Regions from separate parts of the Faecalibacterium sp. BIOML-A1 genome, predicted to be linked through region 2. Evidence: riboswitches for the same ligand, from Rfam matches in the RefSeq annotation. Region 2 holds a riboswitch; the other holds the start of a gene.

Region 1 (7,005 bases), on a different contig from region 2:
GTAGAGTACAGCTACAACCCCGCCCCGGATCTGGCTCCCCTGCCCAAGGTCGAGCCGGAGACCTTTATGGGCTTCCGCCGCAAGGACGGCCGTGCCGCCATCCGCAATGAGATCTGGATCATCCCCACCGTGGGCTGCGTCAACGACATCGCCAAGAAGATCGTTGCCGACAATCAGGATCTGGTCACCGGCTCCATCGAGGGCCTGTACACCTTCACCCATCCCTTCGGCTGCAGCCAGACCGGCCACGACCATGCACAGACCCGCAAGCTGCTGGCTGCGCTGGTGCGCCACCCCAATGCTGCCGCCGTTCTGGTGCTGCATCTGGGCTGCGAGAACCTGCAGCACGATCAGTTCGTGGAAGAGCTGGGCGAGTACGACCACGACCGTGTGAAGTTCCTCACCTGTCAGGAGGTGGACGACGAGTTCACCGCTGCCCGCGATATCCTCAAGGAGCTGGCTGCCTATGCCGGGCAGTTCAAGCGTGAGCCTATCCCCGTGTCCGATCTGGTGGTGGGCATGAAGTGCGGCGGCTCGGACGGCCTGTCCGGCATCACCGCCAATCCCACCATCGGCCGCTTCTCCGACATGATGGGCCAGCGCGGCGGTTCCACCGTGCTGACCGAGGTGCCCGAGATGTTCGGTGCTGAGGGCTTCCTGATGGATCGCTGCATCAACCATGACGTCTTTGTCAAGGCTGAGCACATGATCAACGGCTTCAAGGATTACTTCATCAGCCACAACGAGGTGGTCTACGATAACCCCTCTCCGGGCAACAAGCAGGGCGGCATCACCACGCTGGAAGACAAGAGCTGCGGCTGCGTCCAGAAGGGCGGCACTGCCCCCATCATGGACGTGATCGGCTACGGTGATCCCGTTGTCACCAAGGGCCTGAACATGCTGTACGGCCCCGGCAACGATCTGGTTTCTGCCACGGCCATGACCGCCGCAGGCGCACACCTGATCCTGTTCTCCACCGGCCGCGGCACTCCGTTCTCGGCCCCGGCTCCCACCCTGAAGATCTCCACCAACACCCCGCTGGCCCAGAAGAAATCCGGCTGGATCGACTTCAACACCGGCGTGATCGCCGATGGCGAAAAGACCATCGACGAGGCTGCAAAGGACCTGCTGGATCTGGTCATCCGCGTTGCAAGCGGTGAGCAGACCAAGGCCGAGAAGCACGGCTTCCGCGAGATCTCCATCTTCAAGGACGGCGTCGTTCTGTAATCGTTTCGAGGCTGCTGTATGGCACTTTGGCTGTACGGCAGCCTCTTTGTGCATGAAAACGGAAGGGAAGTGTTTTTATGGCTATGACCACTCGCATGATGATCTATGCGTTTCTGCTTTACGGCGGCATTTTTGCCGCTATCGTGGCCGTTATTGCAAGGGTCATAAAATATCTCATCCGCTATGGCATTGATTATTATTTTGAAAAACTGGCACAGAACCAGAAACATAAGGAGGACTGAACTATGAATCAGATCACCACCCGTTATGTCACCGAAAACGGTGCCTGCTATGAGCAGTACGTTATCACCGATGCTGAGGCAAAGACCGAGCTGGTCATCACCCCGGAGCGCGGCGGCATGATCACCGGCTTCTCCCTGAACGGCGAGGAGTACATCTGGACCCGCCACCCCAATTTTTCCGAGTGCAACCGCCCCCGCTTCGGCGTGCCGGTGCTGTTCCCCAACTGCGGCCTGCCGGATAACGGCGTGCACATCTTTGACGGCAAGGCATACCCCATGGAGAACCACGGCTTTGCCGACCTGTGCGCATGGGATGTGGAGAGCGTCGGCCCGGACGGCGTGACCCTGATTTTGGAGTCCACCCCGCTGACCAAGTTCCTCTATCCCTTCGATTTCACCGTGCTGATGAACTATAACCTTGAGGGCAACACTGCCGCCATCAACATGACCGTGATCAACGAGGGCGACACCAACATGCCCTTCAGCTTCGGCTTCCACCCCTACTTCAAGGCTTCCAAGCTGGAGAATGTGGACTTCGATATCAAGTGCGCCACCTGTTCCGAGAGCGCCAAGGGCGAGCAGCCCGCTGCCCCGGAAAAGATCACCCTCACCCGCAAGGAAGGTGCGGACAACAGCGTGCGCCTGCTGACCGGCGTGCAGTTCCCCATGACCCTCACCGACAGCGGCAGCGGCCACAAGGTGACTGTGGATGCCGACGACAGCTTCGACCACGCCGTGCTGTGGCAGCAGGATGCCGAGAGCTTTGTGTGCATGGAGCCGTGGAACGGCTGGGCCAACAGCGTCAATGAGGAAGGCAAGCACGAAGTGCTGGAGCCGGACGAGGCCATGACCGCTGATTGGAGCATCACCATCGAGAAGATCTGAGCTTCATATCGTATAACAAAAAGGACACGCCGTTATGGTGTGTCCTTTTTGTTATAATTCAGTTCTTTGCCGGAATCATAAAGCTCTTATTTTCCGCCGGGTCCCAGTAGAGCAGTTCCACCCTGCCGCCCTGTGCCAGCAGTTTTTCCTTTGGCTCCTGCTTTTGCCAGCAGCGTTCCAGCAGCTTTTCCATGTCGGCATCGGCAGACACCTTCTCCGGGCAGAGGGTACTGCCCTGCCATCTGCCATCGGCATACAGGCTCAGCGCACCGGCATTGCCCGCCAGAATGGCTGCAATGTCCTTCTTCATGCGGTCGTAGTCGTACTCCACGGCCTTGTACTGCCCATGCCACAGGCCGAAGAACACCGAGAACTCGCCGCCCAGTTCAATGAGCAAATTCTCATCATTGTGCGGGTTCTTGACCACAAAAGCCACATCCCCGTTTTCCATGTAGTCGAAGTCCGGCTCCTCATTCGTGTGCACGGTCACATGCTGGCTGCTCAGCGCCGCAAGCAGGTCCTCCTGCACGGCACTGGTATCCGGGATCTCATCATAATTGATATTTGCGTTCATGGGATGCTCCTTTTCTCTGTACTATTTGTGTTGTTATTTTTCACCAGACCGCACAGGTCTTCTTATTTTCCTTCATATTGCTGGATCATTTTTATACGCTGTGTAACAGAATCCATAAAACAGTTCACCCTACTTCACATTAGATCAATGCTTTTTGAATCTAACCATCGAACACACGACCTCGACACGATCCTGATTGTCCAAACTCAATTCAAGGTCATGGTCGATGATAGGCAGCTTGAACCGGACGGACTTCAGCCACTGTCCGTTAGGCTGGCGTTCCGGGTAGATCTGCACCTCGTCGATCAAAATCTCCACCAGTCTGCGGCGTTCCGCCTCGGTCATGGTGGCATAAAGCTTGTCGAAGCAAATCAGGATCTTATAGATGTTGTCGCCTGTGATTTTGTCGGCTTCAATGGTCTGCTTCTTTGCCCGGGCATCCATCAGTCCATTTTCCACCTCTTCGATTTTATCGTACATCTTATAAAGGCGGTCGTCAAGGTCAGATTTTCGGGCGATAAAGTGCCGGTCGTCCGGGTCAAGGCTGTCGATCTCCTCCATAAGCCGGGATTTTGTGGAGTAGTGCTGCCGTAGCTGCTTCTCATAGGCGGCGATCTCCTGCTCAATGGCAGTGGTATCTACCTTCATGTGTAGACCTTGGTCTTTTCTGCTGCCATTTCCAGCACCTCCCGTTCGTACCGTCTTGTTCGGAATAGACTTTGCAAGCAAAGTCGTGTGCCAAAGGGCGCTGCTCTCGCCTGTCGGCTCGGTCAAGCGCTTCAAAATGCAACGCATTTTGAGGTTGCCACTGGCGACCCGCGCCCCTTTGGATTCTCCGTTCACATTGTCCTACGGACGATGTGATTTTATTGTTGTAGCGATTCGCTTCATCCCGGTTTCGTCCCGGTTTGCAGAATGCCCTTGCAATCCGAAAGGAGCCGTGCTATAATGCCGCTGTAATTGAATCAGAAATCTTCAGGGCAGGGTGTGATTCCCTACCGGTGGTACAGCCCACGAGCCGTAAGGCATGATTCGGTGAAACTCCGAAGCCGACAGTACAGTCTGGATGAAAGAAGATACCAAGCGCAGAGCCCGCACGGTTCTGCGCTTGTGGAGGCTGCTCTGGGATGCGTTTGCATTCTGGAGCTTTCTTTTTTGCATAAGGGTTCCTTGTGTCTTTTCGGCTTGCCCTGAACGGTTTTGTTCAGGGCTTTTTCTTTTGGAGGCGACACGATGAACGACAAAGAGTATATGCGTCTGGCTTTGCAGCTTGCAAAAAAGGGTTGCGGATGGACATCTCCCAACCCGATGGTGGGTGCCGTGGTCGTAAAAGAGGGCAGGATCATCGGACAGGGCTGGCACCAGAGATACGGTCAGGCTCATGCGGAGCGCAATGCGCTGGCATCCTGCACCGAAGATCCGCAGGGAGCGACCCTGTATGTGACATTGGAGCCGTGCTGCCATTACGGAAAGCAGCCGCCCTGCGTGGATGCGATTCTGGACGCGGGCATTCACCGGGTGGTCGTGGGTTCTGCTGACCCGAATCCGCTGGTGGCTGGAAAAGGAATTGCAATCCTGCGCGCACACGGCATAGATGTGACCGAAAATGTTCTGCAAGAGGAATGCGATGCGCTGAACAAGGTGTTCTTCCACTATATCACCACAAAACGCCCCTTCGTTTCCATGAAATACGCCATGACGATGGACGGAAAAATCGCCACATACACAGGCGCTTCCAAATGGATCACCGGGGAAATTGCCCGGAATCATGTTCAACGGCAGCGACACCGATTCCGCGGCATTATGGTGGGAGTCGGAACCATCCTAGCAGATGACCCGCTGCTGACCTGCCGGATAGAGGGTGGCCGTGATCCCGTCCGGATCATCTGTGATACACATTTGCGGACACCGCTGCAATCACAGGTGGTCATGACCGCCAAACAGGTTCCGACCATTCTTGCGACCTGCTGCGGCGACCCGGAGAAGCAGGCGGCATATCAACAGGCCGGGTGCCGGGTCCTTTGTCTGGAAGCGCATTGCGGTCATGTGAATCTTCTGCAACTGATGGAACAGCTGGGGCAGGAGCAGATCGACAGCATTCTGCTGGAAGGCGGCGGAACCTTGAACTGGTCTGCACTGGAAAGTGGCATCGTGCAGCAGGTACAGGCTTACATTGCCCCGAAGCTGTTCGGAGGAAGGGATGCCAAAGCACCCATTGAGGGTGCAGGTGTCCCGCTTCCGGATGCTGCATTCCGCCTGAAGAACAGCCGATTGGAACAGCTTGGCAAAGATTTCCTGATCGAAAGTGAGGTGGAGTACCCATGTTTACCGGAATCGTGGAAGAAGTCGGAACAATAAAGTCCATCAATCGGGGACAGCATTCCGCCGTACTGACTGTTCGTGCAAAAACGGTTCTGGAAGGAACCAGGATCGGCGACAGCATCGCCGTCAACGGCATCTGCCTGACCGTCAGGCAGCTCTTCCCGGATAGCTTTGCTGCGGATGTCATGCACGAGACCTTGAACCGCTCTGCACTTGCACAGCTCACCGTTGGAAGTGCTGTCAATCTGGAACGTGCCATGCCGGCCAACGGACGTTTTGGCGGACACATCGTAGCAGGCCATGTGGATGGCGTCGGACGCATTGCTAATATCCGAAAAGACGATACGGCTATCTGGTACACCATTCATGCAGATTCTGCGATCCTTCGCTATGTCGTTGAAAAAGGCTCTATCACAATAGACGGTATCAGCCTGACCGTGGCTGCGGTGGAACCTACGGGCTTTTCCGTGTCCACGATACCGCACACCGTCCGTCAGACGAACCTGAACCAACGGCACAAAGGGGATTTTGTCAATTTGGAAACCGATGTTGTTGGAAAATATATCGAGAGGCTGCTTCCATCAGAAACACCGAAGCAAAACACGCTCACAAAAGAAATGCTGCTGCGCTGCGGCTTTTAAGGAGAGTTTACGATGAACTTCAATACCATTCCCGAAGCTTTGCAAGACCTGAAGCAAGGAAAAATCATTCTGGTAACGGATGACCCCGACCGTGAAAACGAGGGGGACTTCATCTGTGCTGCCGAATTTGCCACCACCGAAAACGTCAACTTTATGGCGACCCACGGCAAAGGTCTGATCTGTATGCCGATGTCCGAAGCTTTCGTCCAGAAGCTGCAATTTCCGCAGATGGTGCAGCATAACACCGACAACCATGAAACGGCATTTACGGTGTCCATCGACCACGTTTCTACTTCTACGGGCATTTCTGCCGCAGAGCGTTCCATTACGGCGATGGCTTGTGTGGACGATCACGCAAAAGCAGAAGATTTCCGCAGACCGGGCCATATGTTCCCCCTTCTGGCAAAAAAGAACGGTGTGTTGGAGCGCAACGGTCACACGGAAGCAACCGTTGACCTGTGCCGTCTGGCAGGGCTGAAAGAATGCGGCCTGTGCTGCGAGATCATGCGGGAGGATGGCACGATGATGCGCACCGCTGAACTGGCAAAGCTGGCAGAGCGTTTCCAGATCAAATTCATCACCATCCGTGATTTACAGGAGTACCGCAAGTGTCACGATAAACTGGTCGATCAGGTGACGGCAGTGAACCTGCCCACCAAGTATGGCACCTTCAGAGCTTATGGTTTTGTGAGCCGCCTGAACGGAGAGCATCACATTGCACTGGTAAAAGGTGACATTGGCGATGGAAAGGATATTCTGTGCCGCGTCCACTCGGAATGCCTGACAGGAGATACATTTGGCTCTTTGCGTTGTGACTGCGGCCAGCAGCTGGCCGCTGCCATGACGCAGATCGAAAAAGAAGGCCGGGGTATCCTGCTCTATATGCGGCAGGAAGGCCGGGGCATCGGTCTGATCAACAAGCTGCGTGCCTATGAACTTCAGGAGCAGGGCATGGATACGCTGGAAGCCAATCTCGCTCTGGGGTTCCATGGAGATGAACGGGAGTATTATCTCGGCGCACAGATCCTCCGGGAACTTGGCGTAAAAAGCCTGCGCCTGCTTACCAATAACCCGGACAAAGTATATCAGCTCTCCGAGTTTGGGCTGGAGATCT
Region 2 (7,005 bases):
GCCTTACCCTTGGAAAGCGCACCGTTCACCGCAAACTCGCGGCCATGGTCGTGCGGAAGCTTATCGTGAAAAACGGAGTCCATCAAAGCCGTAAGGGCAAACGCCAGCAGGAATGCCAGAGCATCGACACCGCGCTGTCCTACGACCGAAAGCAGTGATTCGATCATATTCAAAGTTCCTCTTTCTTTTATGTTTGTGAGAGAAGTGTATCACGCTATCCATAAAAAATCAATCATTCCCGGAGAAAAATCCACGTTTGATTGACTTTCTGCAGCACCGCACTTATAATAGTATATCAGTCTGTCGAAAAAGTTTTTGTTTCTATAAAAGGAGAACTCATGTCCATCTCTCTTGAGCAGCTTTCGGCGCAGATGCGCCGGGGCGAACAGGTGCCGCTGCGGCACACCATGCAGGTGGTGCTCACACTGAGCATCCCATCCATCCTGCAGCAGATCGTGGTAACTGCGGTAGAGTACATCGACGCAGCCATGGTGGGGCATATCGGTGCATCTGCTACGGCATCCATTGGCATCGTCAGTTCCAGCACGTGGCTCATGCATGGAATGCTGGCCGGTCTATATATGTCCTTTGCCATTCAGGTGGCACAGTATCTGGGTGCAGACCGGCAGGACGATGCACGCGGTGTATTGCGCCAATCTATGATCTTCAACCTTGTGGTGGGCCTTGCAGCTGCGGCCTTCGGCATTGGCATCAGCCGCTTTCTGCCCGGATGGCTGGGTGCCGACCCTTCCCTGCAGGCGGATGCTTCGGCCTACTTTGCCATCTGGTCGGCTTCCCTGCCCTTTTTGATGATCATGGGAACCTACTCCTCCATGCTGCGTTCCTCCGGCGATGCCCTGACACCGGGCCTTATCAGCGTGCTGACCTGCGTGCTGGATGTGATCTTTAACTTCTGCCTCATCAATCCCACCCGTGAGATGGTGGTGTTTGGCCGCACAATGACCGTCTGGGGCCTTGGCTGGGGGGTACCGGGCGCAGCACTGGGCACCGCCCTTGCTACCGCTATCAGCGGTGTGCTGACCCTTGCCATCCTACTGCTGCGGGACGGCCCGCTGTGCATCCACAAGCCCGGCTCCTGGCACATTACCAAAGCCTGCCTGCAGAACCTGTGGAAGGTAGGCGCACCGCTGGCTGCAGAGCGTGCAGTTCTTTCCTCGGCGCAGGTGCTGCTCATCCGCATCGTATCCGGCCTTGGCACCACCGCCATTGCTGCCAACAGTCTGGGCGTGAGCGCCGAAAGCCTGTGCTACATGGCAGGCTATGGCATTCAGGATGCATCCCTTGCACTGGTGGGGCAGGCCGTGGGCGCAAACCGTCGGGATATGGCAAAAAACTTTGCCTGGCTGTGCACCGGCATGGGCATAGGCATCATGGCGCTGACCGGTGTTGGCATGTACATTTTTGCGCCAAACCTGATGGGTATTTTCACCGCAGATGCGGCAGTTATTGCGCTGGGCGCACAGGTGCTGCGCATTGAAGCACTGGCCGAACCGATGTTCGGTGCCAGTATCGTTGCCAGCGGTGCCATGCAGGGTGCCGGAGACAGCACGGGATGCTTTGTGCTGAACCTTGTCAGCATGTGGGGCATCCGGCTCACGCTGGCTTCCCTGCTGGCTCCGCATTTTGGGCTGATGGGCGTATGGATGGCCATGAGCTTTGAGCTGACCATGCGCGGTGTGCTGTTCCTTGTGCGGCTGGTACGCGGCAGGTGGCTGGACAAAGGGGCATTAGCCTGATCGACCGCTGGCGGATATATTTTCCTCTAAATAACAGCTCCCCGGCCGGGAACCGCACTGCGGGACCTGACCGGGGAGTTTTGCTGTGGTTATATGATTTGAGAAGAAGAAAAAATGGAGAACAAGTTACTTTCTGCCGTGCAGGATGGGAGACAGCGGCTTGTAAATCAGCATGCACAGCACTGCATCCAGCAGGCCTTTGACCAGCGTGAAGGGCATATTGAAGATGACAAGGCACTTGATGAGGCTGTCTGCAGAAGGCAGGATGGCCTGATACATGCCGAGGATGGCTTCCAGCGGCATGTGGTAGAACTGTACATAGGCCGGATAGGTGATGAAGTAGTTGGACGGTACGCTGAACACAGCCATGGCTGCAGCGCCTGCAATAGCACCAATGATGGCGGTCTTGCGGCTCTTGTGGTGCTTATAGATAACGCCTGCCACAGCGGAGAAAACCGCACCCAGCATGAAGTTGCACAGCTCGCCCACGCATGCAGTGGAAGTGCCCTTGATAACGATGTGCAGCAGGTTCTTCATAAAGCTGATGACCACACCGTACACCGGGCCGAGAGCAAAGGCACCCAGCAGAGCCGGCAGGTCAGAAAAGTCCATCTTGACGAAGGACGGAATGAGCATCGGAATGGGAAACTCAATGAACATCAGGATAAAGGCCACCGCACTGAGCATGGCGGCAACAGTAAGATTATGAGTCGTGCTTTTTTTCATGGTAATGATCCTTCCCGGGGTAAGATGCCCCTTACAAAAATTGTTCCGAAAGCTCTTTTCGTATCTTGTTTTTTGGAACGGGAAGGACAAATAGAAAAGCGCCCTGTTGCAACAAAAACACTGCAACAGGGCGCGTAGACAACGATTTGCCTGCCGTTTCTTGCATCCGGACTATACCGTTGGTCCCGGAGTTGCACCGGGTCAGCACCCTTGCGGGTGGTCGCGGACTTTACCGCCAGTGGGGAATCTCACCCCGCCCTGAAACGAACTTTCTGGCACAAAGTATAGCGTGGCAGGCCCAGCTTGTCAAGAGGGCATCTTAAAATTTGTGCAAAAAATGTCAAAGTAACTCTTTCAAGCTCCCTTCTCTGTAAGCTCTTGCCCGGGTGGGTGCGGTATGGTATCATAGATGGGTCGTATAAAATTCAGGAGGTTATCATGATCTTTTCTATTCGTGATCTTTCGTTTGAGCTTGGCTCTGTACTGCTGGAGGGTTGGTTTGCACTGGCTGCGCGCGCAGGGTGCGCGCTGCTCATTCTGCTTGCCGCATGGCTGGTACGCCGCTGGCTGAGCAAAAAGGGCATTCCGGCACTGCTGGCCCGCAAGTGGCACTTTAACGGCACTCCCATCCTGCTGCGCAGCTTTGCGGTACCCATCCAGCGCATGTGCACTGCGGTTGGCGTATATCTGGCGGCAGCTTCCCTGCCCTGGGCCATTCCCGGCATTGCCAAGCTGCTGTTGGTCTGCTTCCGCCTTGTCATGACCCTGCTGGTCTGCGAAGGCCTGTATGCGGCATCGGATCTGGCCGACCTGCTGCTGGCTTCCTGCAGCCCGGAGATCCGCTCCAACAAAACACTCTGCTCTTTGCTGGACACCGCCTACAAGGTGCTGGTGATCGTGCTGTGCGTGGCAGCGTTGGCACAAGAAGTGGGCTTTCCCATCGGCAGCATTGTCGCCGGTGCCGGTCTGGTTGGTCTGACCATCTCGCTGGCCGCACAGGAAAGCGCCAGCAACCTGTTTTCCGGCATCGTGATTCTGCTGGACAAGCCCTTCTCGGTGGGCGACTGGATCACTGTGGGCGATGTGGAAGGCGAAGTGATCGACATCAACTTCCGTTCCACCCGCATCCGCTCGCTGGATAAAACCATCAATGTGGTGACGAACAGTAAGATCTGCTCTTCCACCGTGCAGAACGCCGCCCTGCGCACCATGCGGCCCTACAAGTTCAATCTGGGTGTCACCTATGGCACCACCCGCCCGAAGCTGGAACAGCTGATGAAAGACTTGCAGACCATGCTGGACGCAAGCCCTTACACCAACAAGGGTACCAACATCGTACAGCTTGCAAACTTTGGTGATTCCAGCATCAACATTCTGGTCTCCGCCTACCTGCTGACCAACGCCTACGCGGAATTTTTGCAGATGCAGAACGACCTGAACCTGAACATTATGGACATCATGCAGGCCGACGGTGTGGATTTTGCGTTCCCCTCCACCAGCGTGTATATCGAAAAGAACTGAGCAAACCTGTAAAGGGGCTGTTGCAAAATAGCGCCAACGAAAAGCGGAAAGCAAAAATCTCATCTTTTTCCCTCAAAAAGAGTAGAATTTTTCGGAACTGAAAATGCAAAAAGCTGAGCACCTGCTTTTTCACAGATGCTCAGCTTTTCTATACTCATTTTTTGAAATCTGCCTTTGAGGCCTCAACATTCTGCCCGTTTTGTACGGTGAATGCGGCGGCTATTTTCAATCAGTCAGCTCAAGACTGGCAGGCAGTGATCAGGCTCATCTTGTAGACCTCGTCGGCGTTGCAACCACGGGACAGGTCGTTGATGGGAGCGTTCAGACCCTGCAGGATGGGGCCGTAAGCTGCATAACCACCCAGACGCTGAGCAATCTTATAGCCGATGTTGCCGGCCTCGATGCAGGGGAAGATGAAGGTGTTGGCCTGACCAGCCACCTTGCTGCCCTTGCACTTGACCTGTGCAACTTCGGGAGCAACGGCAGCGTCAAACTGCAGCTCACCGTCCACAGCCAACTCGGGATCCATTTCCTGAGCCTTGATCACAGCGTCATGGCTCAAAGCAACGGTGCCGCCCTTGCCGGAGCCCTTGGTGGAGAAGCTCAGCACAGCAACCTTCGGATCGATGCCGAACAACTTTGCGGTCTTAGCGGTCTCAATAGCAACCTCAGCAAGCTTTGCAGAAGCGGCGATCTTGACCTCGCCGGTAGCCTTATCAATGGTATCGGTATAGTCGATGTTAACAGCGCAGTCGCCCATGGCAATGCGCTTCAGGCCCTCTTCACCGCAGTCACGGTCCAGAATGAAGCAGGAGCTGACCAGATGTGCGCCCTTCTTGGTCTTGACCAGCTGCAGAGCGGGACGAATGGTGTCGGCAGTGGAGTAAGTAGCGCCGCCCAGCAGGCAATCAGCCTTGCCCATCTTCACCAGCATGGTGCCGAAGTAGTTGGACTTCTTCAGCAGAGCGGTGCACTCCTCAGCGGTCTGCTTGCCCTTGCGCAGCTCCACCATGGTGTTGACCATCTCATCGAAACCGGCATAGTTCTCGGGGTCGATGATCTCGGCAGCGGAAATATCAAAGTTACCGGCGGCAGCAGCAGCCTTGCACTCAGCCTCGTTGCCCACCATGACGACCTTCAGCACGCCCTCGGCCAGCAGCTTTGCAGCGGCCTCCAGAATGCGGGGATCATTGCCCTCGGTGAAAACGATCGTCTTGGGATTTGCCTTCAGCTGTGCTACCAGCGGTGCAAACATATCAGCCATTGTGATTACCTCCGAATTTACTTTCCAATATTCACATCCAGATATCTGTTGGACACAAGGATGCCTTTCTCTTTTATTCTAGCACATACGGCAAAAAGTTCAAGACAAAATTGGCTTTTTGTGCTACAATTTTTGCCTCACGCATAATCGTTATTTTCCTGCCAAAGTAGTAAAACACGCCCTGCGTATTCCTCCACAATTTCCCGTAAACCACCTTCCACAAATTTCAATTTTAAGCTATGCACTTTTCATTCACGATTTTTCTTTTTTTAACTGCAGAAAGTTCCAGTCAGTTCATATATTTTTTGCGTTAAAACGCAAAAAAAGAGCCATCCTCCCGATTCTTCGAGAGAACAGCTCCATAGTATTGGCTTTATAAATATCAGATAGAAATGGTGTTACACACGTCGATCAGCACCGGGTCAAGCGTCTTGGTCATTTCAAGAGCTTCATCCACAGGGTAATCCACCAGCTTTTCGCCCTTCATGCCGACGATGCGGTTATACTTGCCCTGCTCCAGCAGGCACACGGCATGGTAGCCCATTGCAGAAGCGTTCACACGGTCACGCAGAGTGGGAGAACCACCGCGCTGGACATGGCCCAGAATGGTGGCGCGGGAGTCGATGCCGGTGCGTGCCTGAATCTCGTTTGCGATCTCCTGTGCATGGCCGACACCCTCGGCAACGATAATAATGAAGTGACGCTTGCCGGTCTTCTGAGTCTCAGCGATCTTATCCAGAATATCACGCTGCATGTCAAATTCCTTCTCCGGCAGTAGAACAGCCATAGCGCCGGAAGCAATTGCAACATTCAGAGCAATATAACCGGCGTTGCGGCCCATGACCTCGACCACACTGCAGCGGTCGTGGCTCTGGGTGGTATCGCGCAGCTTGTCGATCATCTCCAGCGCGGTATTCATGGCGGTATCGTAGCCAATGGTGTAATCGGTGCAGGAAATATCGTTGTCAATAGTGCCAGGCAGACCGATCATCGGAATGCCGCGGTGGGCCAGCTCACGAGCGCCGCGGTAAGAACCGTCGCCGCCAATGACCACCAGCGCATCAATGCCCAGTTCGCGGCACTTCTCTGCACCCTTGTCCTGACCTTCCTTGGTCTTGAATTCCAGACAGCGGGCGGTATACAGAATGGTACCGCCTGCAGAGATGATGTTCGACACACTGCGCAGGTTCATTTCAAAGCATTCGCCGTTCAGCAGGCCATTGTAGCCACGCTGAATGCCGATCATGCGGTAACCCTTATGCAGGCCGGTACGGACTACGGCGCGCACGGCAGCGTTCATGCCAGGAGCATCACCACCGCTCGTCAATACGCCAATCGTTTTGATCTGCTTTTCCATACGAGAGTTTCCCTCCAATTTGTTTCTTCATTTACCCAATGGTATCACAGCGTTCTCCGTTTTAACGCTGTCCAAAGCACTTCATTTGCCTTGAATCATTATAACACAAACGCCTTATTTTGGAAACAGCCATCCCGCCGGATTTGCGTTAAGATTCGTGCACGGAAATGTCATTTTGTTGCAATGTTGTCCGTTCCGACCAGCCTTTCCAGCTCTTTGAACAGCAGCGGATGGCCGGATGCGTACAGATGGCGCGGCACACGCAGATACTGCTTGGTATCGGTCAGATACAGGAGCACCGGCATGTCCCCATCAAAAATGCCAAGCAGATTGACCACCTTTGCATATTCCCTGCTGCTGCGGGAAGGCACACGGATATA

The links. A riboswitch is a leader RNA that binds a small molecule or an ion and turns the genes downstream of it on or off. The one in region 2 is predicted to bind FMN.
Region 1: linked by a shared signal. The riboswitch ahead of ribD (bifunctional diaminohydroxyphosphoribosylaminopyrimidine deaminase/5-amino-6-(5-phosphoribosylamino)uracil reductase RibD) and the one ahead of GKG36_RS06825 (ECF transporter S component) in region 2 are both predicted to bind FMN.

Annotation. Positions count from the first base shown of each region.
Region 1 covers NZ_WKZJ01000014.1:28,806-35,810, forward strand. Annotated here, with positions in the region: gene GKG36_RS12775 (altronate dehydratase family protein) at 1-1,227, shown strand, start outside; gene GKG36_RS14620 (hypothetical protein) at 1,305-1,469, shown strand; gene GKG36_RS12780 (aldose epimerase) at 1,473-2,354, shown strand; gene GKG36_RS12785 (hypothetical protein) at 2,413-2,928, opposite strand; gene GKG36_RS12790 (resolvase) at 3,073-3,576, opposite strand; FMN riboswitch at 3,896-4,010, shown strand; gene ribD (bifunctional diaminohydroxyphosphoribosylaminopyrimidine deaminase/5-amino-6-(5-phosphoribosylamino)uracil reductase RibD) at 4,162-5,286, shown strand; gene GKG36_RS12800 (riboflavin synthase) at 5,250-5,891, shown strand; gene GKG36_RS12805 (bifunctional 3,4-dihydroxy-2-butanone-4-phosphate synthase/GTP cyclohydrolase II) at 5,904-7,005, shown strand, end outside.
Region 2 covers NZ_WKZJ01000004.1:149,764-156,768, forward strand. Annotated here, with positions in the region: gene GKG36_RS06815 (phospho-N-acetylmuramoyl-pentapeptide-transferase) at 1-167, opposite strand, end outside; gene GKG36_RS06820 (MATE family efflux transporter) at 339-1,757, shown strand; gene GKG36_RS06825 (ECF transporter S component) at 1,884-2,483, opposite strand; FMN riboswitch at 2,634-2,753, opposite strand; gene GKG36_RS06830 (mechanosensitive ion channel family protein) at 2,922-4,004, shown strand; gene pta (phosphate acetyltransferase) at 4,243-5,268, opposite strand; gene pfkA (6-phosphofructokinase) at 5,651-6,625, opposite strand; gene GKG36_RS06845 (DNA polymerase III subunit alpha) at 6,796-7,005, opposite strand, start outside.